One region of the Arthrobacter sp. LAPM80 genome, then DNA from elsewhere that is predicted to be linked to it. Evidence: riboswitches for the same ligand, from Rfam matches in the RefSeq annotation. Region 1 holds a riboswitch; the other holds the start of a gene.
What was found. Region 1 has a riboswitch for thiamine pyrophosphate ahead of thiD (bifunctional hydroxymethylpyrimidine kinase/phosphomethylpyrimidine kinase). Riboswitches for the same ligand answer to the same signal wherever they lie in the genome.

Region 1 (4,835 bases):
TCCCGCCGCCGCCGTCGCCGCCGCCGCGGCGATGCCGACCTGGAATTGACCGGCGGCACCGACGAGGATCCGCCCAACACTGTCACCCGCGTGCGCGCCCCGCGAACGCCGGCCGAGTCCACGTCCACGGCATCAAACCGTGTCACCAGCCTGCGCGGCTCAACCCGACTGGAAGCCAAGAAGCAGCGCCGCCGCGACTCGCGCGACTCCGGCCGCCGCCGCACGGTCATCACCGAGGCCGAGTTCCTTGCCCGCCGGGAATCCGTTGACCGCGTCATGGTTGTGCGCCAGAGCGAGGACAGGATCCAGATCGGCGTCCTCGAGGACGGCATTCTTGCCGAGCACTTTGTCTCCAAGACGCAGCAGGACTCACTGATCGGCAACGTATACCTGGGCAAGGTCCAGAACGTGCTGCCCAGCATGGAGGCAGCCTTCGTGGACATCGGACGCGGCCGCAACGCCGTCCTGTACGCAGGCGAAGTGGATTGGGATGCCGCGAACCTCAACGGCCAGCCGCGCCGCATTGAGAACGCCCTGAAGTCCGGGGACACCGTCCTCGTCCAGGTCTCAAAGGACCCCGTTGGACACAAGGGCGCCCGCCTGACGAGCCAGATCTCCCTGCCCGGGCGCTACCTGGTGTTCGTGCCCGGCGGCTCCATGACCGGCATCTCCCGCAAGCTGCCCGACGTCGAACGCAACCGCCTCAAGCGCGTCCTGAAGGACCACCTGCCCGAAAACGCCGGCGTCATTGTGCGCACGGCCGCAGAAGGTGCCAGCGAGGAAGAGCTGACCAATGACATCAACCGCCTGCGCGCCCAGTGGGAAGGCATCAACGAGCGGGCCTCCTCGCACAAGACGCTGGCGCCGGAGATGCTGTACGGCGAACCCGACCTGACCATCAAGGTTGTCCGCGACGTTTTCAACGAGGACTTCACCAAGCTGATCGTCTCCGGCGAGGACGCGTGGGACACCATCGAGGCCTACGTGACCTATGTTGCCCCGGATCTGCTTGACCGCCTCGAAAAGTGGAGCCAGCCCGAGGACATCTTTGCCGCGCACCGTATTGACGAGCAGATCAACAAGGCCCTTGAGCGCAAGGTGTTCCTTCCCTCCGGCGGCTCCCTTGTCATTGACAGGACCGAGGCCATGACGGTGGTTGACGTCAACACCGGCAAGTTCACCGGCTCCGGCGGCAACCTTGAAGAGACAGTCACCAAGAACAACCTTGAGGCTGCCGAGGAAGTCGTGCGCCAGCTGCGCCTGCGCGACATTGGCGGCATCATCGTCATCGACTTCATCGACATGGTGCTCGAGTCCAACCGCGATCTGGTGCTGCGCCGTCTTGTCGAGTGCCTGGGCCGTGACAGGACCAAGCACCAGGTGGCCGAGGTGACAAGCCTGGGCCTGATCCAGATGACGCGCAAGCGCATGGGCACCGGCCTGCTCGAGGTCTTTGGCGAGCAGTGCCCCACCTGTGCAGGCCGCGGCATGGTCACGCACGAGATCCCCGTCGAGCACCGCCGCACGCACAGCCCCGCCGTCGAAGTTGCGCAGGTCCATGCCCCCAAGCAGGAGAACCGCGACAACGACCGCACGGCCAACCGCTCGACCCGCAGCGAACGCAAGCGAAATCGCAACCGCACGCAGCAGCCCGAAACCGAGCAGCACCAGGAAATCGCCCCGGCGCCTGTCGCGGATGACGTGAGCGACGCCCAGAAGGCGCAGCGGGCCCACGAGGCACGTGCCGCGCTGGCGAACATTGCCGCTGCGGCTGCCGCCTCGCACCACGAGCACGATGGCGACGAGCACCACCACGCCCCCGCGCCCAGCGAGACAGTCTTTGCGGATGCGTCGGAACCAGCCGATGTGTCCGATGCGGCAACCCTGACGCTGGGCGGGGAAGCCATTGAGCTGCCTCGCGGACACCACAACGACGGCGGCAGCACGCCGGGCACGAACAATGCCGACCACGCTGCGGCCCTCGCAGGACTGGCCCAGGCCCTGGACCAGCTCGCTGCCCCCGGCCACGAGACGTCGCACGACTCCTCACACGAGAGCGATGCCGATGCTCCCGAAGCTGGCGGCGGCAACCGTTCACGTGCACGTAGGGGACGCCGCAACCGCAGCGCCCGCAGTGCACAGGGCGGGGCCGATACCGCAGTGGAGACCATGGAACAGGTTTCTGCCGGCCAGGGATCCGCAGCGCACAGCAGCGCCGCGGCTGCGCCACCCGTGGTGAAGAAGGCGGCCGAGCCGATCATCCTTGGGGTTGGAGTGCCGGCCTCGGAGCTCTAAAACGTCACACCCCTTCCAACTGACCCGCAGCCGTGGTCGAATATGACGCGTTTTCGCGTGTTATTCGACCACTGCTGCGGGTCAGTTGTTCAAAGGGGAGGGGACCGCACTAGGCTGGGGAGCGACACGGGGTGCCAGGCCACCAGGGCCGGCTGAGACAATACCCGTTGAACCTGCCCGGTTAGCACCGGCGAAGGGATGTCCCATGACAACCAGCACCTTTGTGGCCCCTGCCAGCGAGATTTCCGCACAGCCAGGGGAGGCTCAGCAAGCAAGTCACCCTGTGAACCATCCACGGGTCCTGAGCATTGCAGGCTCTGATCCGTCCGGCGGTGCCGGAATCCAGGCCGACATCAAGTCAATATCCGCCCACGGCGGTTACGCCATGGCGGCCATCACCGCACTTACCGCCCAAAACACCCAGGGGGTGCAGGGCGTCCACGTGCCGCCGGCAGCGTTCCTTGCGGCGCAACTTGATGCCGTCTCCTCGGACGTCATGATCGACGCCGTCAAGATCGGCATGTTGGGCACCGCGGAGGTCATGAACACCGTGGGGGAGTGGCTGAGGCGGACCCGGCCGGCCGTCGTCGTGCTTGATCCCGTCATGGTGGCCACCAGCGGGGACGTGCTGGTGGATCCGGAAGCCCGCGACGCACTGCTAGAGCTGTTCCGCAACGTACATCTGGCAACCCCGAACATCCCGGAACTGGCGGTCCTCCTTGACCGCCCGCAGGCCGCCGATTGGCAGGAGGCGCTTGAACAGGGCCGGGAGCTGGCGGCCGCGCACGGGATCCTCGTGCTGGTCAAGGGCGGGCACCTGCCCGGGGAAGAGTGCCCCGATGCACTCATCGGGCCCGACGGCACAGTCCAGGAATTCACTGCCCCCCGCATCGACACCCCCAATACGCACGGCACCGGCTGCTCGCTCTCGGCAGCCGTGGCCACACTCCAGGCCCATGCAACCCTCCGGCCCGCCGAAACCGGGGCTGAACGGGCCGGCGGCTGGTCCGAGAGTGTGCGCCTTGCCAAGGCCTGGCTGGGCATGGCACTTGAAACCTCGGACGCGCTTGCCGTGGGCAGCGGGGCGGGACCCGTCAACCACCTGCACGCCCTGTGGGAAAGTGCCCAGCCGGTGCCCGGCAGCTTCGCCCGGATGGTGTGGGAGGACTGTGCGCCGCAACGTGAAGCCATCTTTGCCCTTGGCTTCATCAAGGAACTGGCAGCCGGGACCCTGCAGCGCAGCCGTTTCGCCTACTACCTTGACCAGGACGCCCAGTATCTTGGCGCCTATTCACGCGTCCTTGCCCGCGCCAGCTCGCTCGCGCCGACGGAAGCAGAGCAAAAATTCTGGGCCGGCGGGGCGCAAAACTGCATTGACGTGGAAATGGCACTGCACCGCGACTGGCTCAGCCAGTACCCGCAGGAGCCGGCCACGTTGCCCGGCCGTGCACAGGGCCCGGCAACCAAACATTATGTCGACCACCTGCAGGCAATCGCCTTCACCGGCAGCTACGGCGAGGTGGTGGCCGCGGTGCTGCCCTGCTACTGGCTCTACGCCGAGGTGGGCCGGGTGCTGCATGCCGACTACCTCTCCTTTGACGGCGAGCACCCGTACGGCAACTGGCTGCAAAGTTATGCGGACGAGGATTTTGCCCGTGCCACGGAAACCGCCATTGGCTTCGCCGACGCGGCTGCGCGCGGGGGATCGGCTGCACAACGCGAACGCATGAGGGCGGCCTTTGCCCATTCCGCGCAGTACGAAGTGGACTTTTTTGCGGCCCCGCATGTCCATGTGGAAGCCGGCGATTCTGACTTGCGTGATTAACCACACCGCCTAGTGGGGCAAATAATTAGCGCGTCACCCCCCTAAATGACAAAAAGTCCGGCCAATCGCGCTAATGTTGCTAAGTGCAGTTTCAAGACCTCCAAGTTTTCCTGACAAACCATGTTTGTCAGGCGGCAGTGGAAGGACGCGAAACCAGTGTCATTTGCCCCCGGGGACAGAATTAGCGTATTCTTGTTCTTCGGTGCTTACGCCAACACCTAGGGCAACCACTCCATGGCAGAACTCCATTGAGGTCCACGGCGTTGAGGCACATAGTATGCACACCGCGTCTGTTCAATCTTGAACTGCGGCGCATGCGGTTGGCAATGGTCAAACATGATCAGTGCCGGCATAAAAACTTTGTAATAACGTCGAGAGAAGTGAGTTCCCCAGTGGTGTACGCGATTGTCCGCGCAGGCGGCCGTCAAGAAAAGGTTTCCGTAGGAGACCACGTGACCATGAACCGCGTCCCCGGAGGAGTCGGCAGCACACTTGAGCTGCCCGCTTTGCTCTTGGTTGATGGTGACAAGCTCACCACAGCCGCTAAGGACCTGGCTAATGTAAAGGTTACGGCTGAGAAGTTGGAGGATCTTCGCGGGCCGAAGATCGTCATCCAGAAGTTCAAGAACAAGACCGGCTACAAGAAGCGCCAGGGTCACCGTCAGGAACTGTCCAAGGTCAAGATCACTTCAATCGCTTAATCAAGCGCAACGAA
Region 2 (4,835 bases), on a different contig from region 1:
TCACCAGGCCAGGCATGATGACCAGGGAGGCCGGGTCACGCCCGGCGGCGGCGGCCCTGCACTTGATGTCCGAGTAGTACGCCTGTGCGCTGGGCAGGTCGTAGGCGACGGCGTAGACACCCTCCGCGTACGTGGCCGCCAGCTCCCGCCCGGGTTCGGAGGCGCCGGCCTGGAACAGCACGGGGCGTCCCTGCGGCGGGCGCGGCACGTTCAGCGGGCCGTCCACGCTGAAGTGTTGACCGGCGTGCAGCAGCGGGCGAATCCTTGAGGTGTCCGCATAACGGCCGGCGCGGTCGGCCACAATGGCGTCAGCGTCCCATCCATCCCACAACCCGTACAGCACCTCGATGAACTCGGCGGCGCGTGCATAGCGCTCCCCGTGCGGCGGCAGGGAGTCCATTCCGTGGTTGCGGGCCTCGGCGTCGAACATGGACGTCACGACGTTCACGCCGGCACGGCCGCCGCTGATGTGGTCCAGAGAGGCGAGCATCCGGGCAGCGTGGAAGGGCTCGTAAAACGTCGAGGAGACGGTGGCAACCAAGCCGATCCGCTCGGTGGCCCGTGCGATGGCGGCCAACGCCGTCAAGGGTTCCAGGTGCCACAACGGTCCGGCGGAGGGATCCCCCACGGATTGCCCGTCGGCGAAGAAGATGGCGTCAAAGAGCCCCCGTTCGGCGGTTTGGGCCAGCCGCTCGTAAAGGCCGATGTCGGCCAGCCCCTCCAGCGGGGAGTCCGGCAGCCGCCACGCCGCCCCATGGTGGCCGCAGCCGTGCAGGAACGCGTTCAGGTGCAATCGGCGCCCCGGCTTCTGGGGCCCGGATGCGGAGGCGGCCATCAGTTCATCACCAGCCCGCCGTCGACCATGAGGTTCTGACCCGTCACGGAACGGGCCCACGGGGAGGCAAAGAACAGCACTGCGTCGGCGAGCTCGGCCGGCGTCGTGACCCGGCGCAACGGGGTTGCCCCAGCAATGTAGTCAAACACCGCGTCGGGGGTGGCGGCACTCGCGTCGGTGGTGCGCAGCAGCCCGCCGGAGACCATGTTCACGCCGATGTTCTCGGGGCCCAGGTCCGCCGCAAGGGTGCGGGTCAGGGACAGCAGTGCCGCCTTGGCGGCGGTGTAGTCGTGGTACGGGACGACGGGGTTGCTGAAGAGGTTGGTGCCGATGTTTACGATCCGACCACAGCCGGCGGCCCGCATGCCGGGCAGGGCAGCCTGGGCCGTGTTCAGCGCTCCCCTGACGGAACCTGAAAACTGGGCGTCAAAGTTGGCCCAGGAGATCTCACCGGCCGAGGGTCGGGCGTCTCCGTTGAAGGAAAAGTCCGCCAGCGCGTTGTTCACCACCGTGGTGACAGGCCTGCCGAAGTGGCGTTCCGCCTCCTTGAACATCGCGGCAACCTCCTCCTGGCTGGTGACGTCGGCCCGCACTGCGTACGCCTTCCCCGCACCGGCCGAAGCGGCCAGTGCCCGTGCGCCCTCCTCGCTGTTGCGGTAGTTGACCACCACGCGGGAACCGGCATCCAGGAACGCCCTGGCGATGGCGGTCCCGAGGCCGCGGCCGGCGCCGGTGACAAGGACGGTTTGTTCTGACAATTCCATGATGTTCCACCTTGAATAAGGCGAAAAGATGGCACGGGCGCGCGAGATTGGCTGCGCGGAAACCGGCATGACATCCCTTCGCTAGTACTAACTAGATCAGGTTCAACGGGTGTTCTTCTCAGCCCCGAAGGGGCACCCCGTGTCACTGCCAGCGAGTCTAGCCCAGTCCCGCCGCGTCCCCGCGCATTGTTACGGCGCTCCCCTATGTCCGGGCCAGGGCGTCAATGTCTTCCAGGAAGTCCTGGGCGACGGCGTCGCTGACGGTCGCCTTCGTCTCGGCGATGGTTTCCAAATAGTCCGCCGTGACCGGGCCGCGGCGGACGGCGCCGTCGGCACCCGGGCCGGGGCCGGCGTCGAACACGGCCTTTTCCAGCGCCCGCTGGGAGGCGCTGCGGGCGGCAAACTCGATGTCCGCGGGCGAGAAACCCGTGCTGGCCGCGACGAGCCGGGGCACGTCCACGTCCGCCAGCACGGACTCGGGGATGAAGCGGTTCCACATCGCTGTGCGGGCCTCGTCGTCAGGCAGGCCGATGGGGATGACGTAGTCGAAGCGGCCGTGGCGCAAGAACGCCGAATCGAGCGACCGGATGAAGTTCGTGGCGCACACCAGCAGCCTGCCGGGCTGGTCACGGAACGCCGGAATGATCTTCAGCAGCTCGTTCGTGACACCCTGCATGGGCGACGGCGGCTCCCCCGAACGCCGCGAAGCGATCTCCTCGACCTCGTCAATAAAGACGACAACGTGCTCCAACTCCGCAATTTCAAGGAAGGTCTGGCGCAGCGCACCGGCGAGCCCGCCGGATTCCCCCGCAAGGCGGGACGGGAACACCTCCACGAACGGCCACTCAAGTCGCGAGGCAATGGCCTTGGCAAAGGTTGTCTTGCCTGTCCCGGGAGGACCGAAAAGCACAACGGCGCGTGGCGGCACCACGCCGAATTCCTCGGCAAGTGCCGACTCGGCCAACGGCATGACGAGCCTGCGCTCGAGCAGTTCCTTTTCGGCTGCCATTCCGGCCACCCGGTCCCACAAGTCGCGCGGGAGGACCCTGCCACCCAATTCCTCCAAGGCGCCACGTTCCGCGCGCTGGACCGGGATGCGCCGTTCAAAGTACCGCAGGTTCTTTTTCACCACAAAGCCGCGGTTAGTGAAGGCCTCAACCCGCGTTTCCGTCTCCGGCATGAGCGCCGAGAGCTTGTTCAGCCCGTGCGTGGCCATACGGTTTTCCACGGCGGCCAGCAGCAGGGTACCAATGCCCTTGCCGCGGAGGACGGGCAGCGTTGCCAAAAAGACTATCCATCCTTGATCATGGGCGGCCCGTCCGACAGCCGCACCGACAACTTGGTCCCCCTGGATGGCCACCACGGCATGGTCCTTCTCGCAGGACGCCAGGACTTCGGAGAGGTCATAGACGGGATCAACACCGTTTTCGCGCAGCGACTGCCACAACTCGAGGATGCCCTCGACGTCCTGTGAATGAAAATCCCGGATGGTCCATGCCGTCATGTAACTGCCGCTCCTTTGCGTTGACGCTGACCTGCATCATGTCACTGTGTCCCACGTCACGGCAAAACGGGAAACAATTCCGGGTGCCGCAACGCTGTAACTCTATGAAAACAATCTTTGCAGCATCCGTGCACTCAGCATTAGGAGAACCAGAACCTTGAGTATTGACATTGCCACCGAAATCGAACTTAACGACGAACTCATCCTGGATCCCAAGGCTGCCGCGGCGCTGTTCCTTGAGGCTCGCACCGCCAACGCCTGGTCGGATGAGGAAATCTCGGATGAGACACTGCAGGCCGTCTACGCTTTGACGAAGATGGGCCCCACAGCCATGAACATCCAGCCCCTGCGCATCACCTGGGTCCGCTCCGGTGAAGCCCGCCAGCGGCTGGTTGAACACATGAATGAGGGCAACAAGGCAAAGACCCTGACGGCCCCCATGGTTGCCATCCTGAGCTTCACGAACGAGTGGCACGACCTACTCACCACCACTGCGCCCCACATGGCCGGAATGGTCCCCACCTTTGAGGCGAGCGTTGAGACACGCAACGCCATGGGGCACAGCAACGCGCACCTGCAGATCGGCTACTTCATCCTGGCCGCCCGTGCCGCAGGTCTGGCCGTTGGCCCCATGACGGGAATGGACGCCGCCGGCATCGACGCCGAATTCAACGCCGACACATCCCGCACGACCATCATGGTGGTCAACCTTGGCAAGCCCGCAGAAGACGCCTCCCGCGCCCGGCTCCCCCGCTTGAGCTTCGAGACGGCCACCGAAACCTTGTAACAATCAACCCCGTCCCTCCGGCCCCGCCGGAAAGGGGACACCGGCGCGCTGCCCGCGGTTTTTCACCACAGGTAGCGCGCCTTTTTGTGCCCCAGGGCCAAATGGAGCGGTGTTGGTGATCGGAGCGAGGAAGTTCTTCTGACGCTTTTTCAGGCATCGGATCAGCGAAAGCAAAAACCCTGAACCCGTCATGTCAGCTCGGCACTGCCCTGCGGCACGTAACGTGCCGAACATATCTGCCCTTTCGCGATTGCTATCGATAACATACAGTTTGTGTGATTTGTATCTCTCCGTTCAGCAAAGGACAAAAACTTGCGTTCCATGTGGAAAAAAACACTAGCGATGGCGGTGGTGACACCGGCGATGCTCCTGACCATGGCAGCCCCTCCGGTGATGGCCGCCCCCGGTGACCCTGCGTCGACCAATCTCGCCCTGGCTTCAGCTGGGGCCACCGCCACCTCCTCGGGTGACGAGTCCACCACGAGCAACGGTGCGGACCTTGCCATCGATGGCAGCGGCACCACACGTTGGTCTTCAGAACACTCCGACAACGCACAGCTGACGGTGATGCTGGCCAAGCCCGCCGCGATTGACAAGATTGTCATCAAGTGGGAAAAAGCATGTGCAGCCCAGTACAAGCTGCAGGTCTCAACCGACGGCGTGACTTTCGTGGACGCCACGGATACCATCTCACGGGCCGACTGCGCGCCGGAGACACCCGACACCCAGACCATCAAGTCTGCCCTTGCTGGCACAAAGTACCAGTACGTGCGCATGCAAGGCATCGCCCGCACCCCCATCTCGGGAACAAAGTGGGGCATCTCCCTCTTCGAAATGGAAGTTTGGGGCGTCCCTGCTGCTCCCGCCAAAAACATTGCCCTGGCGACGGCCGGGGCATCGGTCACCGCCTCCGGCCAGGAAGTAGCCAACCAGTGGGGCCCCGGT

Region 2: another riboswitch for thiamine pyrophosphate. It lies ahead of AAGW05_RS11390 (3-oxoacyl-ACP reductase); the one in region 1 lies ahead of thiD (bifunctional hydroxymethylpyrimidine kinase/phosphomethylpyrimidine kinase).

Annotation. Positions count from the first base shown of each region.
Region 1 covers NZ_JBCHVD010000008.1:146,341-151,175, reverse strand. The annotation lists gene AAGW05_RS10470 (Rne/Rng family ribonuclease) at 1-2,295, shown strand, start outside; TPP riboswitch at 2,413-2,511, shown strand; gene thiD (bifunctional hydroxymethylpyrimidine kinase/phosphomethylpyrimidine kinase) at 2,501-4,120, shown strand; gene rplU (50S ribosomal protein L21) at 4,513-4,821, shown strand.
Region 2 covers NZ_JBCHVD010000009.1:143,156-147,990, forward strand. The annotation lists gene AAGW05_RS11385 (LLM class flavin-dependent oxidoreductase) at 1-835, opposite strand, end outside; gene AAGW05_RS11390 (3-oxoacyl-ACP reductase) at 835-1,599, opposite strand; TPP riboswitch at 1,656-1,749, opposite strand; gene AAGW05_RS11395 (ATP-binding protein) at 1,802-3,103, opposite strand; gene AAGW05_RS11400 (malonic semialdehyde reductase) at 3,261-3,890, shown strand; gene AAGW05_RS11405 (family 20 glycosylhydrolase) at 4,212-4,835, shown strand, end outside.